DNA from 2 places in the Neorhizobium puerariae genome. Region 1 is predicted to be linked to the other one. Evidence: riboswitches for the same ligand, from Rfam matches in the RefSeq annotation. Region 1 holds a riboswitch; the other holds the start of a gene.

Region 1 (7,879 bases):
TCGCGAAGGCGGCAAGCGGGAACCAGAAGCCGTTGTGATACCGGTAGCCCGGCCGGCGGTCGCGATAGCCGCGATGGCCGTTGTACCAGCCGTGACGGTCCCGCCGCCAGTCACGCCGGTCCCGGTACTGGACCTCCGTCACGGGGCTTGCCGCGGAAATGCCGGGAGCCGAGGGAAGCGGAAAGGCCTGGGCGGGCGCAAGGCCGGCGAGTGTCGAGGCGATGGCGACTGCGACCGCGGTGAACCGCAAGCGAAGGGTATTCATCCTGGTGTTTCCTTGTTCCAGACTGATTTTGGGAACAACGCGGATCGCAGGACTTCGTTCCTACCGGGCATGTTCCAGGGCCGATCACGAATAAGCGAGCGGCCCCGGCCCCCTCTCCGTCAGGCGACGATAGAGAGCTTGGCCTGGTCGCCCTGCAGGCGGTTGACCATGAAGTTCGAATACCATTCGACGAACTGCATGACGCCGCCCTCGTGAACCGCCGAATAGGGTCCCGGCTCGTAGGCCGGAGAGCGGATGCCGAAGGCGTTCTCCTCGACGATCCGGCGGTCCTGGTCGTTGGTCATGTTCCAGACATGCGTCAGTTCCTCGAGATGGTAGTCCACCCCTTCGACCGCATCCTTGTGGACCAGCCATTTGGTGGTGACCGCCGTTTCCTCCGGCCCGAGCGGGGTCACGCGGAAGGAGATGGCGTGGTCGCCCAGCATGTGGTTCCAGGTGGTCGGATAATGGAAGAGCAGCATGGTGCCGATCCGGTCGATCGTCACGTCGTCGGAGAGCTGGCGGGCAACGGCATTCCTGCCGGACATCGTGTAGCTTTCCGCCCCTTCGATCAGCGGCATGCGGGCGACGCGGAACTGGCCGTCCGGCGAGATCCTGAACTCGCTCGGCAGGTTGGCCGCCTCGCAACGCTGCCAATGCTCGATGATGACGGGATCGTCAATCGCCCCCGCGACGCCGGTGACGGTCGGCGCCTCGGGAAACGTGCGGCAGAGTTCCGGATGGTTTCCGGCACAATGGTAGCATTCGCGGTTGTTTTCCCAGACGAGCTTCCAGTTGCCCTTTTCGATGATCGTGGACTGATGGGCGACCTTGGCCTCCGACAGGCGATGCGGCGCCATGTAAGGCTCGATCGCGGCGCGAACCGGGGCGAAATCCGGCGCCTCCTGGGCCAGACAGATGAAGATGTAACCGGCGACGCTCTCGCAATGGACTTTCTTCAATCCGTATTGCGCCTTGTCGAAATCCGCCCCCATCTGCCGCCCCACCAGCAGCGAGCCGTCGAGTTCGTAGGTCCACTGGTGATAGGGACAGACGAGGCGAACCGCCGAGCCGCTCTCCTTGGTGCAGACCCTGCTGCCGCGATGGCGGCAGGTATTGTGGAGCGCCCTGATCCGCCCGTCGCGGCCGCGGACGACGACCACGGGATAATCGCCGATCTGCAGGGTGAAATAGCTGCCTGCCTTCGGCAATTCGCAATCGTGGCCGACGAACAGCCAGTCGCGGTACCAGATCATTTCGAGATCGAGCTTGTAATAATGCGGATCGGTATAAAAGGCCTGTTCGAGACTGAAGCCTTCGCGGCGGTTCTTCAACTGCCGCAGGACCTGATTGCGGATTTCCATCTAGCCTTCCTCGCCAATGCGCCCCTTGGGCAGCGCGCGAAGGACATGGAAAGCCGGCAGGCCTAAGCCCCCAAAGCCCCCTGCCCGAACGCCCGCCGCGATCGGTGAATCTCTCCAGGTCTCCAGGCTGGTTTCCGGGCTCAGGAGCTGTCCCGTCGGGACTGGACCGGCGCCTTCCCGGGCGGCCTTTGCGGCTCTTTCCCAGTGGCTTCCGCCGGACCTTCGAACTCCACCACCGTTGCGGGGGCAGCGCCGGGCTTCGACCGGCTTCCCAATTCTCCGCCTTCCCTAGCGAGGCGGCACCTTGAGCCTGAGGCGGATATAACCATTCGCCGCATGTGTCGCATAGACGACATTGCGACATCGGCAACCGCATTGACGACGGCCCTGGAAAAGCATTCTCAAGCCTCGCAAAAGGGAAACCTGTCATTAAGAAGTAGTTTCTAAAATTCCCCGGCATCCATGGGAGCGGTTCCATCATGCAGGCCAAGAAGAAGATCCGCTACTACGAAGCCCCTCCGCCAAGCCCGCCCGTGGCGCCGGAGGTGAAGATCGCCGCGCATTCGGAATTCCTGCGGACAGGCCGCATCGGCCGCCCCAAGCCGATCTGGGTGCCGGAGGAACGCCGTTACCTCAGCCATGCCCAGGTCGCGGAGCGCACCGGCAAACGCCTCGAAGAGGCCGGCGAAAAGAGCCACGAGCGCATCAACGGCTTCCACCGCTCGATCCAGTTCCCGAAAATCATAGCCCATCACACGCTCGATCAGAGGCCGCATCTCGGCTATTGCCATGTGACGGCCGCCAGAACGCTGCTTTCACGGCGCGTGCCGGTGAGCTGGTCCTTCTACATTGCCAACTTCTTCTCGGACATCAGCGAAGAGGAGGAGAAGTTCTTCGAGCGGATCAGCACCGCCTATTCCCGCATGTACTTCGCCGTGGCGGTCGAAGGCGAGCCGGGCCAGCCCTTCCGGATCAATCGCTCGATCCGCAAGAACGGGCTCTTGTTCAAGACCAGCGACCCCATGGAAGCAATCAAGAACGTACTGATGCTCGGCGCCTCGAACGAGGCGCTTCGCGAAATCATCAAAAAACTTTGAAACAGAGCCGGTCCGCGCTACAGCATCGTTCCGAAAACCGGAATCGCTTTTCGGAAAGCACGACGCGTAGATTCAAAAAGGTTGGAGCGTCCTTTTTACGTCCGTTCGGGCGTACGGCGCTTTAGGTCATACATGGCGGCCGACATCATCGACATCACCAAGGACCACGAAGGCGCGCTCCAGCGGGCCTGCGCCGTGCTGGCGGACGGCTTTCCCGTGGCGATCCCGACCGAGACGGTCTACGGGCTCGCGGCGGACGCCACCAATCCGGCGGCCATCACCCGCATCTACGAGACCAAGGGCCGGCCGCGCTTCAATCCGCTGATCTGCCATATGGCCGACCTCGCCATGGCCGAGCGCCATGCGACCTTCGATCCGGTCTCGCGAAAACTTGCCGAAACCTTCTGGCCCGGGCCGTTGACCCTGATCCTGCCCCTCAAGGCGGAAGGCGGCATACATTCGCTCGCGACGGCCGGTCTCGACACCGTCGGCATCCGCCTGCCGAAGGGATTTGCCGCCGAGCTGATCCGCGCCTTCGGAAAGCCGCTGGCGGCTCCGAGCGCCAACACGTCCGGCAGGATCAGCCCGACGAGCGCCCGCCATGTGGCCGAGGATCTGGGCGACAAGCTGAAACTCGTCATTGACGGCGGCGCGGCACCGGTCGGGGTGGAATCGACGATCGTCCGCGTCGAGGACGGCGCGATCCGGCTGCTGCGGCCCGGCGGCGTCGCCGCGGAGGAGATAGAGGAGGCGACCGGCCTCACGGTGATCCGGCCGGAAGGTCCCGCCGCGATCATCGAAGCGCCCGGCATGCTTGCCTCCCATTACGCGCCGAATGCGGGCGTCCGGCTGAACGCCGATCATGTGGAGCCCGGCGAGGCCCTGATCCGCCTCGGGTCGCGGCCGGTGCAGGGAAGCGAACATGCGGTGGCGATTTTCGACCTCAGCCCGTCCGGAGACCTTGCGCAAGCAGCGGCAAACCTGTTCGATTACCTGAAGCGCGCCGATGCGACGGGCGCCGTCCGCATTGCCGTCACGCCTATTCCGGACCACGGCCTTGGCGAGGCGATCAACGACCGGCTGGCCCGTGCCGCCGCCCCGAGAGAATAGACGCGGGAACAGGAGGAAACCTCGATGGATATTTCCGGGCCGAAGCCCGAGCTTCTCGGCCGCTTCGCGGCAATCGTCGGCGAGAACCATGTCCTCATCGATCCGAAGGACCTTGCGCCGCATCTCATCGAAGGGCGCGGGCTCTATCAGGGCTCCTCGCCGATGCTGCTGAAGCCGGGCTCCACGCGGGAGGTCTCGGCGATCCTGAAGCTCGCGAGCGAAACCGGCACGCCGGTCGTGCCGCAGACGGGCAATACCGGCCTTGTCGGCGGCCAGACGCCGCGTACGGGCGGCAGCGACCTGATCGTATCGCTCGAACGGATGAACCGTATCCGCGACATCGATCCGGTCGCGAACGTGCTGGTGGCCGATGGCGGCGCGATCCTTGCCGACGTCCAGAAGGCGGCGGAAGCGGTGGACCGGCTGTTCCCGCTGTCGCTCGGCTCAGAGGGCTCCTGCCGCATCGGCGGCAACCTCTCCACCAATGCCGGCGGCACCGCCGTGCTCGCCTACGGCAACATGCGCCAGCTCTGCCTCGGGCTCGAAGTGGTGCTGCCGACGGGCGAGATCTGGGACGGCCTGCGCCGCCTCAAGAAGGACAATACCGGCTATGACCTGCGTGACCTCTTCATCGGCGCGGAAGGCACGCTCGGCATCATAACCGGCGCCGTGCTGAAATTGTTTCCCCAACCGGCGGGGCATCAGGTGGCGCTGGCCGGGCTCAACTCGCCGGAAGACGCCCTGACGCTGTTCGAGCGGGCTTCGAACCTCTGCGGCACGTCGCTGACCGGGTTCGAACTGATGCCGCGCATCGGCATCGAGTTCACCACCCGCCATATCGAGGGCGTGCGCGACCCGCTCGCCGAACCGCATCCATGGTATGCGCTGATCGACATATCGACCTCGGATTCCGCCGAAACGGCGGAGACCATGGTGCAGTCCCTGCTGGAACAGGGGTTTGAAGCAGGCCTCATCCGCGATGCCGCGATCGCCTCCTCCGTCGCCCAGCAGAAGGCGCTCTGGCATATGCGGGAAAGCCTGTCGGACGCCCAGAAGCCGGAAGGCGGTTCCATCAAGCACGACGTCTCCGTGCCCGTCTCGAAAATCCCGGCCTTCATGGCCGAGGCCGACAGGGCGGTGCTCGCCGCCATTCCCGGCGCCCGGATCTGCGCCTTCGGCCATCTCGGCGACGGCAATATCCATTACAACATTTCCCAGCCGGTCGGGGCCGACAAGGCGGCCTTCATCGACCGCTGGCGGGAGATGAACGAGATCGTGCACGGCATCGTGCTTGCAGCCGGCGGATCGATATCGGCCGAACACGGCATCGGCCAGTTGAAGCGCGACGAGCTTGCCCATATCCGTTCGCCCATCGAAATCGACCTGATGCGCCGCATCAAGATGGCCTTCGACCCCGCCGGCATCATGAACCCCGGCAAGGTGGTGGCGATCCCATGAGCCAGCCCCTGAGGACGACGATCCGCATCGATCTGGAAAACGGCGTGCGCCTCGGGCCGGGCAAGGCGCAGCTTCTGGAACTCATTGCCGAACACGGCTCGATCCGGGCCGCAGGGGCTGCGATCGGCATGTCCTACCGGCGCGCATGGCTGCTCGGCGACGAGATCAACCGGATGTTCCGGCAGCCCTCGATCTCCACCCGGCATGGCGGCAAGAGCGGCGGAGGCGCGGGCCTCACCGAGTTCGGCCGGGAGCTGCTTTCCCGCTACCGGCGGATGGAAGAGGCGAGCCGAAACGCCATGCACACCGATCTCGACTGGCTGGCGTCCAACGCGGACCCTACGGCATCGGCCCGAAAACCGGAATCGATTTTCGGAAAGGACAATGCGTAGATCCAATAGGGCAGAGCGTCCTTTGCGCGTCCGGAAGGACGCACGGCGCTCCGGTTTCGAGGCCGCCGGCAAGGGCGACGAAGCCTGACCGCGCCTTGCTGCCCTACCCCATCCTGATCTGGGACAGCGCCCAAAGGGTATCCGCGCTGATGCCGGAGGAGCTGCCGCTCAGGATATCCGCCGCCGAGACGGTCGTCGTGGTGCTGTTCTCGATGTCGTACATGACGGTGAAGCGCTTGATCAGCTTGTCGAGTTTCTCCGGATCGGCCAAATCCTCGAGGTTGAGGTATTTCTTCACCAGTTTCGCCTGCTGGTCGACCTCCATGTTGCCGATCTCGGACGGCAGGCTGTAGGCGATGCGGAAGAATTCCATCAGGGCCTCGTCGCCGAGGATGACATAGGGGTCCGTGATGCTGTCGGCCATGCGCTGGAAATAGAGCGCCAGGCGGACGCCCGAGTTTTCCTCGCCCTCCTGGGTTTCGAGCATCTGCCTTACGTAGTTGCTCTCAGTCGCCATGACCTCGCCGCCGTTCTGGGCCTTGCCGGCGGAGCTGCGGTCGATATCGCCCTTGGAATCGAAGTTGAAGGTGCCGACCATCTGGGCGAAGCGCTTGTCGCTCTGGGTGTTGACGAAGCTTTTCGGATCGTTGAGATCCGACGTGAAGGCCTTCTTCAGGAAGTCATCGGTGACCGTGGAGGGATCAATCCCCTTCGAGGTCAGGAGAATGTCGACCAGCTTGCGATCGGCGAGGAATTCGTCGCGGCTGTCGACGCGCTGCATGGTGTCGGTATAGTATTTCGCCTCCGTCTCGGCCTTCTTCTTGGCGGCGTCCAGCTCGTCGCCTTCAAGGTAGCGGGTCTTGCGCAGGATATAGTCCTTGGCGACATTGGTGATCGTCGCGTTCGACTGGGCGAGGACCGGCGTGGTGATGTCGCCATCCTTGGTGAAGTTGAACAGCTTGGCAAATGTCACCAGCCGCTCGTCCTTGAGCTGGTAGACGTAGCTCTTCGGGTCGGAGAGGTCGCTCCGCAGCACGCTCTTCAGCTTGTATGCCGAATATTCCGAGGGATCGATGCCGACCGCCGTGAGGGCGAAGTTCAGGCTGTCTTCGGCGTCCGTCTTGAACAGATCGTCAAGCGTCTTGATCGCGGCCATATCGATCTTGTAGAATTTGACGGCCTTGTCGTACTCCTCCTCCTGCGCATCGTCCCAGCGGCTCATATAGTTGCTGCGGGTGGTGTTGGCCTGAGCCGCCGTCTGCGCTCCGCCGGCTGCGACCGTGCCGTCGGTCGCGAAGCTGAAGGCCTTCGCAAGCTCCAGATATTGCGGCCGTTCGGAAGCGTATCTGTTGGCATAGCTGTTCGGATCGGAAAGATCGCTCGTCAGGATCTGTTCGATCGTCGACTTCACGACATAGGACTTGTCGAGGTCGAAGGCCGACTTGATGTATTGCAGGACACGGGCGTCGCCGGTCAGATCGGTCACGTTCGTCGCGGTGGCGACCTTCTGCTCGAAATATTCCTGGTTGAACATCGCTTCGGCATGGGTCGTGCGCGACTGCCTGTTGAAATAGCCGCCGACGATCTCCTGCAGCTTTTCGGCGGTCACGGCGCCGCCGGCCGGCACGGTGCCATCTGCGTTGAAATTGAAATCCTCCGCGAGCGCCTTCATCAGGCTCAGGTAGTTCGCATCGGCCTTCACGCCGTTTATGATCTTGGCAAGCTCGGCGCGGCGCTGGTCCGTCTGATCGATGGGGACCAGCCGGCCGTTCAGCTCGTCAAGCCGAGTCTGTTGTGTCGTCAGCTTGTCCCGGTCCTGCTGGAGCAGGGTGTTGGTCGTGGTCAACTGCGTCTGAAGCGCATCGATCTCGGGCTGGAGGACCGAGGCATCGCCGCCGCCGTCGAGCTGCGCCTGCTTGGCGGCAATCTGATTTTCCAGATCGGTTTTCTTCTGCTCTCCGAGCGCCACCGAATCCTGGAGCTGGGGAACGCTCCCGGTGAGGCTCGACCGTTCCGTCAGTTCGCTGTCTTCGGTCTTGGCGGCGTCATACTGGTTCAGCGTGTTGCCATAGGCCGTATTGTAATAGCTGGCCGGATCGTTCGGATCGCTGGTCAGCACGCCCCGGATGGCGGTGTAGTTGTAATACTTGGTGTCGATGCCATAGGCCGTGAACATGTATTCGCGCAGCCGGT
Region 2 (7,879 bases), on a different contig from region 1:
CTCGATCGTCTTGCCGAAATCGGAGGAATCCATCGCCGCCGCAATGTTCAGCGAGCCGAGATTGCAGGAGATATCCTTGCCCATATGTTCGTATGACAGGTCGTCGTTAAACGTGCTTGCCTCGCTCACCTGCAGGATCTCCGAGCAGAGATTGCTCATGGTGATGCGCCCCGCAACCGGATTGACCCGGTTCACCGTGTCCTCGAACATGAGGTAGGGATAGCCGCTCTCGAACTGGATCTCGGCGATGATCTGGAAGAACTCGCGCGCCTTGATCTTTCTTTTGCGGATGCGGGCATCCTCGACCATCTCGCGATATTTCTCCGTCACCGAAATCTCGGTGAAGGGCATCCCGTAGACGCGCTCCACGTCATGGGGCGAGAACAGGTACATGTCCTCGTTGTTCCTGGCGAGTTCGAAAGTAATGTCCGGGATGACGACCCCGAGCGAGAGCGTCTTGATCCTGATCTTCTCGTCGGCATTCTCACGTTTCGTATCGAGGAAACGCATGATGTCGGGGTGGTGTGCATGCAGGTAGACCGCGCCCGCCCCTTGCCGTGCGCCGAGCTGGTTGGCGTAGGAGAACGAATCTTCCAGGAGCTTCATGATCGGAATGATGCCGGAGGACTGGTTCTCGATCTGCTTGATCGGCGCACCAGCCTCGCGGATGTTGGTGAGCGACAGCGCAACGCCGCCGCCCCGCTTCGATAGCTGCAGGGCCGAGTTGATCGAGCGGCCGATCGACTCCATGTTGTCCTCGACGCGCAGCAGGAAGCAGGAGACGAGTTCGCCCCGCTGCTTCTTGCCGGCATTGAGAAAAGTCGGGGTCGCCGGCTGGAAGCGGCCGGAAATGATTTCCTCCACGAGACCGCGGGCAAGCTCCTCGTCGCCGCGCGCCAGCGTCAGCGCCACCATGCAGACGCGGTCCTCATAACGCTCCAGATAGCGTTTTCCGTCGAAGGTCTTCAGCGTGTAGCTGGTGTAGTATTTGAAGGCTCCCAGGAAGGTGGGGAAACGGAATTTCCTGGCATAGGCCTGATCGAAGAGATCGCGGACGAAATTGAAGGAATACTGGTCCAGAACCTCCTGCTCGTAATAGCCTTCGGTCACCAGGTAATCGAGCTTTTCCCGAAGGTTATGGAAGAAGACCGTATTCTGGTTGACGTGCTGGAGGAAATATTGACGTGCGGCCAGCCGGTCCTTGTCGAGCTGGATTCGGCCCTGCTCGTCGTAGAGGTTCAGCATGGCGTTCAGCGCGTGGTAATCCAGCGCGGGTTCCGCGGCCTTCGCCGGCCTGTCTAGCGTAAGCGTGTCCAAAATCGTTCCAATCCATGTCTGACGTTAGCGACGTCCTCGACCGTTCCAAGAAGCTCGAAACGATAGAGGAAGGGCACGGCGCACCTGGCGGAGATGATGTCTCCGGCAAGCGCGAAAGCCGCGCCGAAATTGGTGTTGCCCGCTGCGATGACGCCACGAAGCAGATTGCGGTTGCCGGCATCATTCAGGAAATGGATCACCGGTTTCGGCACCGCCCCTTTCGTGCCTCCGCCGCCATAGGTCGGCACGATGAGCACATAAGGCTGCCGTACCGAAGGCGGAATCGCGCTGCCGTCCATCGGCAGGCGCAGCGCCGGCATGTCCAGCCTCTCCACGAAACGCCGCGTGTTCTCCGACCGGCTGGAGAAATAGACGATATCGCCCATGGCTGGGACGTATCAGACGAGACTGCCGATCATGTCGGGCCGGAAGCCGGCCCAGTGCCGCTCTCCCGCCACGACGACCGGGACCTGGCGATATCCGAGCCTCCGGACGAGCTCGTAAGCCGCGGCGTCAGCGGACACGTCGATGACGGTGTAATCGATCCCCTGGCGATCGAGCGCGCGGGTGGTCGCGGTGCACTGGACGCAGGCAGGCTTGCTGTAGACGGTAATGTTCATTGTGTTCCTCGTGTTTCGAAAAAGCATGCAACATCGTTCGGGCATCCGCCGATGCCCGGGCAATGAAACTGGAATGGACGCAGCCGTAACCGGCAGCCGGACGCAGAGCGTCCGTCACGCCTTACGGATCAGTACTGTTCAACATGGACTTCACCCCGAAGTGGCTCTGCGGGGTATTCGGGAAAACGGCGCCCACAGGTTTCATCCCGCAAACCGCCGTTCGCCATCCGGACACCCCGCCCGTGGACGTTCTGCTCGAGGCAGGTCTCCTGGCTCGCGGGTCGTCGCATCCGCCCCTCGCCTTCCCGAAGCCTTCCGGCCCAGTGGCTTTATCGGACGTATGCTCTCCGCCTACAGTTGCGGGGGCAGCTCCGGACTTGCAGCCTTCCTCATGAAGGCCACGCACCGTATTCCCTCTTAGCTCCCCATCCTTACGAATCGGAAGCACCTCGAACACTAGATATAGTAGACGAGGTTAAAATCACGTCAATAGCTATGAAAATCACACATCAAGAGCAGGCAGCAGCGGAAAGCCTCCCGGACGGTGGACGGGCATGGCGAAACGGCCCTCGCGATGGGGCCTCGCTCGTCGGAGGAACGCTATGGATATGGCGTGACATGGCCAGTTGCAGTTCAGGCGACAAACGCGGTTGCCGTCAGATCCTTGGTATGCCGTCCGGTCTCAGGGCTTTCTTGAGCGCCGCGATACGGAAGATCGCGTTGGGGGCGCCATAACCGCGATATCCTCGCCTTTCGACGATCTCGAAGAAGAAGCCTTCTCCGTAGGTCATGCTGTAGAGCTGGAAATATTCGCCGTGTTCGTCGCGATCGTAGAGGATGTTGTCGGCCTTCAGCCGCTCCGTCAGGTCCGGATCGAGGCCGAAGCGCGCCTCCACGTCGCCATAGTAGTTCGGCGATATCTGCAACGGCCGGAAACCGTTCCGGCGGAGCGCCGCCGCCGTCGCAAAGATGTCGTCCGTGTGAAATGCGAGATGCTGGACGCCTGAGCCGAACTTTTCCGCGATGAAGTGCCCGGCCAGCGTCCGACGGTTCGGCGCCGTTGAGCGTGATCCGCAGCGATCCGGAACCATTCTCCACCACCTGGCTGCGCACAACGCCGGCGGGATCGATGATGTCGACCATCGGCGTTTTCCGCATGCCGAAGATCGAGGTATAGAACAGAAGCTAGGTCAGCATCTCGTCATAACCGACGGTCTGGGCGATGTGATCCACATGCAGGAGATGCGCCGGCATCACCGCGGCATCGTCCTCGATGGGCATGAAATCGATCTCGGAAAACCTGCCGAGCTCGCTTTGATCGTCGATGAGATAAACCAGCCCGCCGCCGACGCCACGGATTGCCGGTATCTCCACTTCGCCGGGGCCGACCGGCTGGCTGAACGGCTCGGCGTCCAGCGCCACGGCACGCGCGAGCGCAGCCCGGGCATCATCGACGACCAGCGCCATCGCATAGGCCGAGGTGCCGTGCATGGCAAAGGAGGCATTGGGAACCCCTTCCCCTCGGTGTTGACGAGAAGGCGGATATCCCCCTGACGGAACAGATCGACCTTCTTCGCGCGATGCGACGCCACCTTCGCAAAACCCAGCGCCCTCAGGATGCCGACGAGATCGGCCGCCTCCTTTTCATCGGCGGAGAACTCCACGAAGCCGACGCCCCTGACCTCGGCCCGGTCCGGCATGGCGGCTACGGTCAATCCCGTCGCATCGGGTATGCGGCGCACCCGATCGCCCAGGTAGATCAGCGAGCGGTGACCGTCCGCGGCAATCGACCGGGTCGAGCCGCTGCGGAACTGGTCGTTGAAGATCTCCAGCGAAAAATAGCCGTCATAACCGGTCTCGGCGACCGCGGCCGTGAAATCCGTCACGGGAAGGTCCCCCTCGCCCGGCATGTTGCGGAAATGCCGGCTCCAGTAAAGCAGGTCCATGTCGATCAGCGGGGCATCGGCAAGCTGGACGATGAAGATCTTGTCCCTGGGGATGGAACGGATCGAGTTGATGTCGATCTTGCGCGCTTGCGCGACAGCGTGTGGAAACTAGCGAGGATGAGCCCGATATTCGAATGGCCGGCACGGCGCACGATCTCCCACGCGTCGCGATGGTCGTTGATGTGGCGCCCCCAGGCAAGCGCCTCATAACCGATCCTCAGACCTCGTCTGGCGGCCCGTTCGCCGAGCTCATGGAAATCCGCAGCCGCCCGGTCGATACCACCGAGCGATACCGGCGAGACATTCGAGCAGACCAGCAGAAGATCGGTACCGAGTTCCTGCATGACATCAAACTTGCGTTCGGCGCGGTCGAAAGTGCATGTCCGCAGGGGTTCGGGCATGCCTTCGAAATCTCGGAAGGGCTGGAACAGAGTGATCTCCAGTCCGAAATCGCGCACCATCCTGCCCACATCTGCCGGACTGCCGTCGAAGGCCAGAAATCGTTTTCGAATATCTCCACCCCCTCGAACCCCGCCTTCGCTATCGCCTCAAGCTTCTCGGGCAACTCCCCGCTGATCGATACGGTCGCGCGATCGACGTCTTCATGCATTCCTCCATTCCCCCGGAACGGCTCGGAGACATGAAGGCGCCGGCGTGTCCGAAGTCGCATGTCCAACATCGCAACCTTTATCATATCCATTATTTGTACCAAATAGTTCGTAAGGGAAATAATGGCTGCCCGGCTCCGCGACGCCCGCACGTCTCCTTTCGGAGACATTGGTACTCATGCCTCCTGCAGGCGCTCCAGATTCCAGGAAGGCGCAATGACCTCCCCGCTAGACTTCCAATCCTCCAGCCCAGGCGAATACCGCTTCCGCCATGGCGGCGAGGTGATCGGCCGTGGAGAAGCCGGAGATCTTCCTGCGCGGCTTCAGATCGTGGTCGCCATCCTCCAGCCAGAGGATTTCGATCGTTTCGGACAAATGATAGCCGGGTACCTCATCCCGGGCGCCGAACTCGTCACGCGTTCCCTGGCAGATCAGGGCGGGCGTCTTCAGTTCCTTCAGGTGCTGCGTGCGGAGTTGGTCGGGCTTGCCCGGCGGGTGGAATGGATAACCGAGGCACAGGAGGCCCGCGATCCTGCCCTCCGCATGAAGTTCATCGGCGACCATGCTCGCGACCCTTCCGCCCATGGACTTCCCGCCGATGATCAGCGGGCCTTTCGCGTGAAATTCGGCGATGGCCGCCTTGTATTCCGGATTGAGGGTCTCCGCTCGCGGCGGCGGTTTGCGGTCCCCCGACATACGCCGGGCCGCCATGTAGGCGAATTCGAAGCGCGCTACGCGGAACCCTTTCTCCGACAGCGCTTCGGCCGACGCCGTCATCGAGGCGGAATCCATCCGAGCACCGGCGCCATGTGCAAGCAGTATGGTGAAACGCGCCTCATTCGGTCCCTTGATCAGAAATCGGTCCGACATCCTATTCCCTTCATTTCGCAAGTATTCCCCAAAATCCCGCGCCTGAGAATAACAGATGGACGACATGCCAGGGGCGTCGCCGCAATCGTCCATGATTGCAAATTTTTCTCATTCTCGCGGAACCAAACTTCATCTAAATTGTTTCTACGGGTTGGGTACTCAGGGAGGAGGCGAAAGACATGCAGACTAGCTGGCAGAAACCTGTTCGTGTTGCGTTTGGACATCTTGGGACCGAAGTCATCAACGGGCCGTTCGAAGCACTGGCCTTGTTGACCGACCGCTGGCCCGATATGCGCGGGCCTCATTTCGTCAAGGCACGCAGCGCCTGCCGCGCCGCGCTCGACGGACGGAGGTCGCCGGAAGAAGCGCGCCAGCAGTTCGAACAGGCCGTGAGCGAAGCACAGCTTCATTTGAACTGAGAATACGAAGGAAAAGCTGGCCGGCATCGCCGGCCTTTTTCTTTTCCGCTTCAGATGCCGAGAATATCCGCGACCAGCCTCAATCGAGAGCCGGAAAGCGTGATCGGCGCGAAAAGAACGGAAAAACAGATGCACGGCCCCTGCTTTCCCGCAACCGGCCGATGTTCCAGCATTTCGTCGGCAATCGAGACATCCCCGCGGCTGAAATTGCCGCGGTGATCGTGGAATTCCCCTTCCAGAACCAGGGTCAGTTCGAGGCCGCGATGACCGTGATGGGGCAGCGCCCTGCCCGCCCGCACCCACAGAAGACTCGCTTCGACATCCGGCACCTTTTCGATGACGTACTGGCGAAATCCGGGCAGCTTCGTTTTCCAGGGAATGTCCGCGAGGCTGCTTCCCGTATAGGCCTGCATCGATGAGGGAAAGCGCTTTTCCGCGTCCATCCGGGGCGCCGCCGGCAAGGGAGCCGAGTTCAGGATCGTCGTCAACTGCAAGTCGCGGGAGGACATTGCAACCGGGTCGCTGCGCCGCAAGGCGGCGCCGGCCAGTTCGTCAAGGGTATCGGCAAACCGCAAGGCCGTGGCCTGCATCTCCAGATGAGCCCCAACAAGGACATGAGCCGGCTCCGGAAGGGAACCGGCAACGTAATGCGCGATCAGAAGATCCAACCTTTCAAGGTTCAGCAGCATGTCCGTGGCCAGTTTCGCGAGCGGTATTTAAGCACCGCACGACAAATTCACGAATGGCATGGATCAGTATTTGCTTCAACAACATTCGCGCCATGCGCGGCAGGAAGTTGATATTACTATTTCCGATATAATAACGGGCGGGTTTCCGTGATCTGCGCACCGGCCGAAGAGCCGGCCGCGAAACCTCTTTACCGTCCTCCATCGCCTCGGCCAGGCGGCCCGCAGGGAGATGAATTTTACCGGGCCCCAACCCGAACGGAAACAGAATTTCTTGCCCTCGGGTGCTTGTGCGCGGAAAAGACCCGTCTTAAATCTCCAGGGAACAACAAGGTGCCGCGATGACCTCTCACTCCTCCGTCCTCAGCGTGATCGGCAATACGCCCCTTATCCGGCTCAAGGGCGCCTCGGAAGCGACCGGCTGCGAAATCCTCGGCAAGGCGGAGTTCCTGAACCCAGGCCAGTCGGTCAAGGACCGCGCCGCGCTCTACATCATCCGCGATGCGGAAAAGAAGGGCCTTCTGCGTCCGGGCGGCGTGATCGTCGAAGGCACGGCCGGCAATACCGGCATCGGGCTCACGCTGGTCGCCAAGGCGCTCGGCTACCGGACGGTCATCGTCATCCCGGAAACGCAGAGCCAGGAGAAGAAGGACGCGCTGAAGCTGCTTGGCGCCGAGCTGGTCGAAGTTCCCGCCGTTCCCTACAAGAACCCGAACAACTACGTGAAGATTTCCGGGCGCCTGGCCGAAGAGCTTGCCAGGACGGACCCTGCCGGCGCGATCTGGGCAAACCAGTTCGACAACGTCGCCAACCGGGAAGCCCATATCCAGACTACAGCACCTGAAATCTGGGAACAGACCGAAGGCAAGGTCGATGGCTTCATCTGCTCCGTCGGCTCGGGCGGTACGCTCGCCGGCGTTGCCATGGGACTGAAGGCCAGAAACCCGAACATCAAGATCGGCATCGCCGATCCGGAGGGTGCGGCGCTCTACGATTATTACGCCCATGGCGAGCTGAAGGCCGAGGGCTCCTCGATCACCGAAGGCATCGGCCAGGGCCGCGTCACCGCCAATCTCGAAGGCTTCACGCCAGATTTCGCCTATCGCGTCACGGATGCGGAAGCGTTGCCGGTCATTTTCGACCTCGTCGAGAACGAGGGCCTCTGCCTCGGCGGTTCCACCGGCATCAACGTCGCCGGTGCGATCCGGCTCGCCAGGGACCTCGGTCCCGGGCACACGATCGTGACGATCCTCTGCGACTACGGCAACCGCTATCAGTCGAAGCTCTTCAATCCGGACTTCCTGAAGTCGAAGGGCCTGCCGATTCCCGCCTGGCTGACGCGAAAGCCGAACATTCCCGTCCCCTTCCAGACTGCCTGATATTCGGGATTCGAGTGATCCATGCCCGTTGAAA

The links. Region 1 has a riboswitch for cobalamin ahead of ACFFP0_RS16090 (aromatic ring-hydroxylating oxygenase subunit alpha). Riboswitches for the same ligand answer to the same signal wherever they lie in the genome.
Region 2: another riboswitch for cobalamin. It lies ahead of nrdH (glutaredoxin-like protein NrdH); the one in region 1 lies ahead of ACFFP0_RS16090 (aromatic ring-hydroxylating oxygenase subunit alpha).

What each region holds. Positions count from the first base shown of each region.
Region 1 covers NZ_JBHMAA010000017.1:85,751-93,629, forward strand. Annotated here, with positions in the region: gene ACFFP0_RS16085 (BA14K family protein) at 1-265, opposite strand, end outside; gene ACFFP0_RS16090 (aromatic ring-hydroxylating oxygenase subunit alpha) at 385-1,629, opposite strand; cobalamin riboswitch at 1,738-1,951, opposite strand; gene ACFFP0_RS16095 (DUF6656 family protein) at 2,109-2,726, shown strand; gene ACFFP0_RS16100 (L-threonylcarbamoyladenylate synthase) at 2,859-3,836, shown strand; gene ACFFP0_RS16105 (FAD-binding oxidoreductase) at 3,861-5,294, shown strand; gene ACFFP0_RS16110 (winged helix-turn-helix domain-containing protein) at 5,291-5,686, shown strand; gene ACFFP0_RS16115 (DUF1217 domain-containing protein) at 5,790-7,879, opposite strand, start outside.
Region 2 covers NZ_JBHMAA010000032.1:212,459-220,337, forward strand. Annotated here, with positions in the region: gene nrdE (class 1b ribonucleoside-diphosphate reductase subunit alpha) at 1-1,317, opposite strand, end outside; gene nrdI (class Ib ribonucleoside-diphosphate reductase assembly flavoprotein NrdI) at 1,299-1,703, opposite strand; gene nrdH (glutaredoxin-like protein NrdH) at 1,716-1,937, opposite strand; cobalamin riboswitch at 2,180-2,404, opposite strand; partial or broken gene ACFFP0_RS25505 (bifunctional sugar phosphate isomerase/epimerase/4-hydroxyphenylpyruvate dioxygenase family protein) at 2,594-4,489, opposite strand; gene ACFFP0_RS25510 (alpha/beta hydrolase family protein) at 4,720-5,361, opposite strand; gene ACFFP0_RS25515 (DUF982 domain-containing protein) at 5,541-5,780, shown strand; gene ACFFP0_RS25520 (ChrR family anti-sigma-E factor) at 5,831-6,469, opposite strand; gene ACFFP0_RS25525 (cysteine synthase A) at 6,808-7,845, shown strand; gene ACFFP0_RS25530 (alanyl-tRNA editing protein) at 7,867-7,879, shown strand, end outside.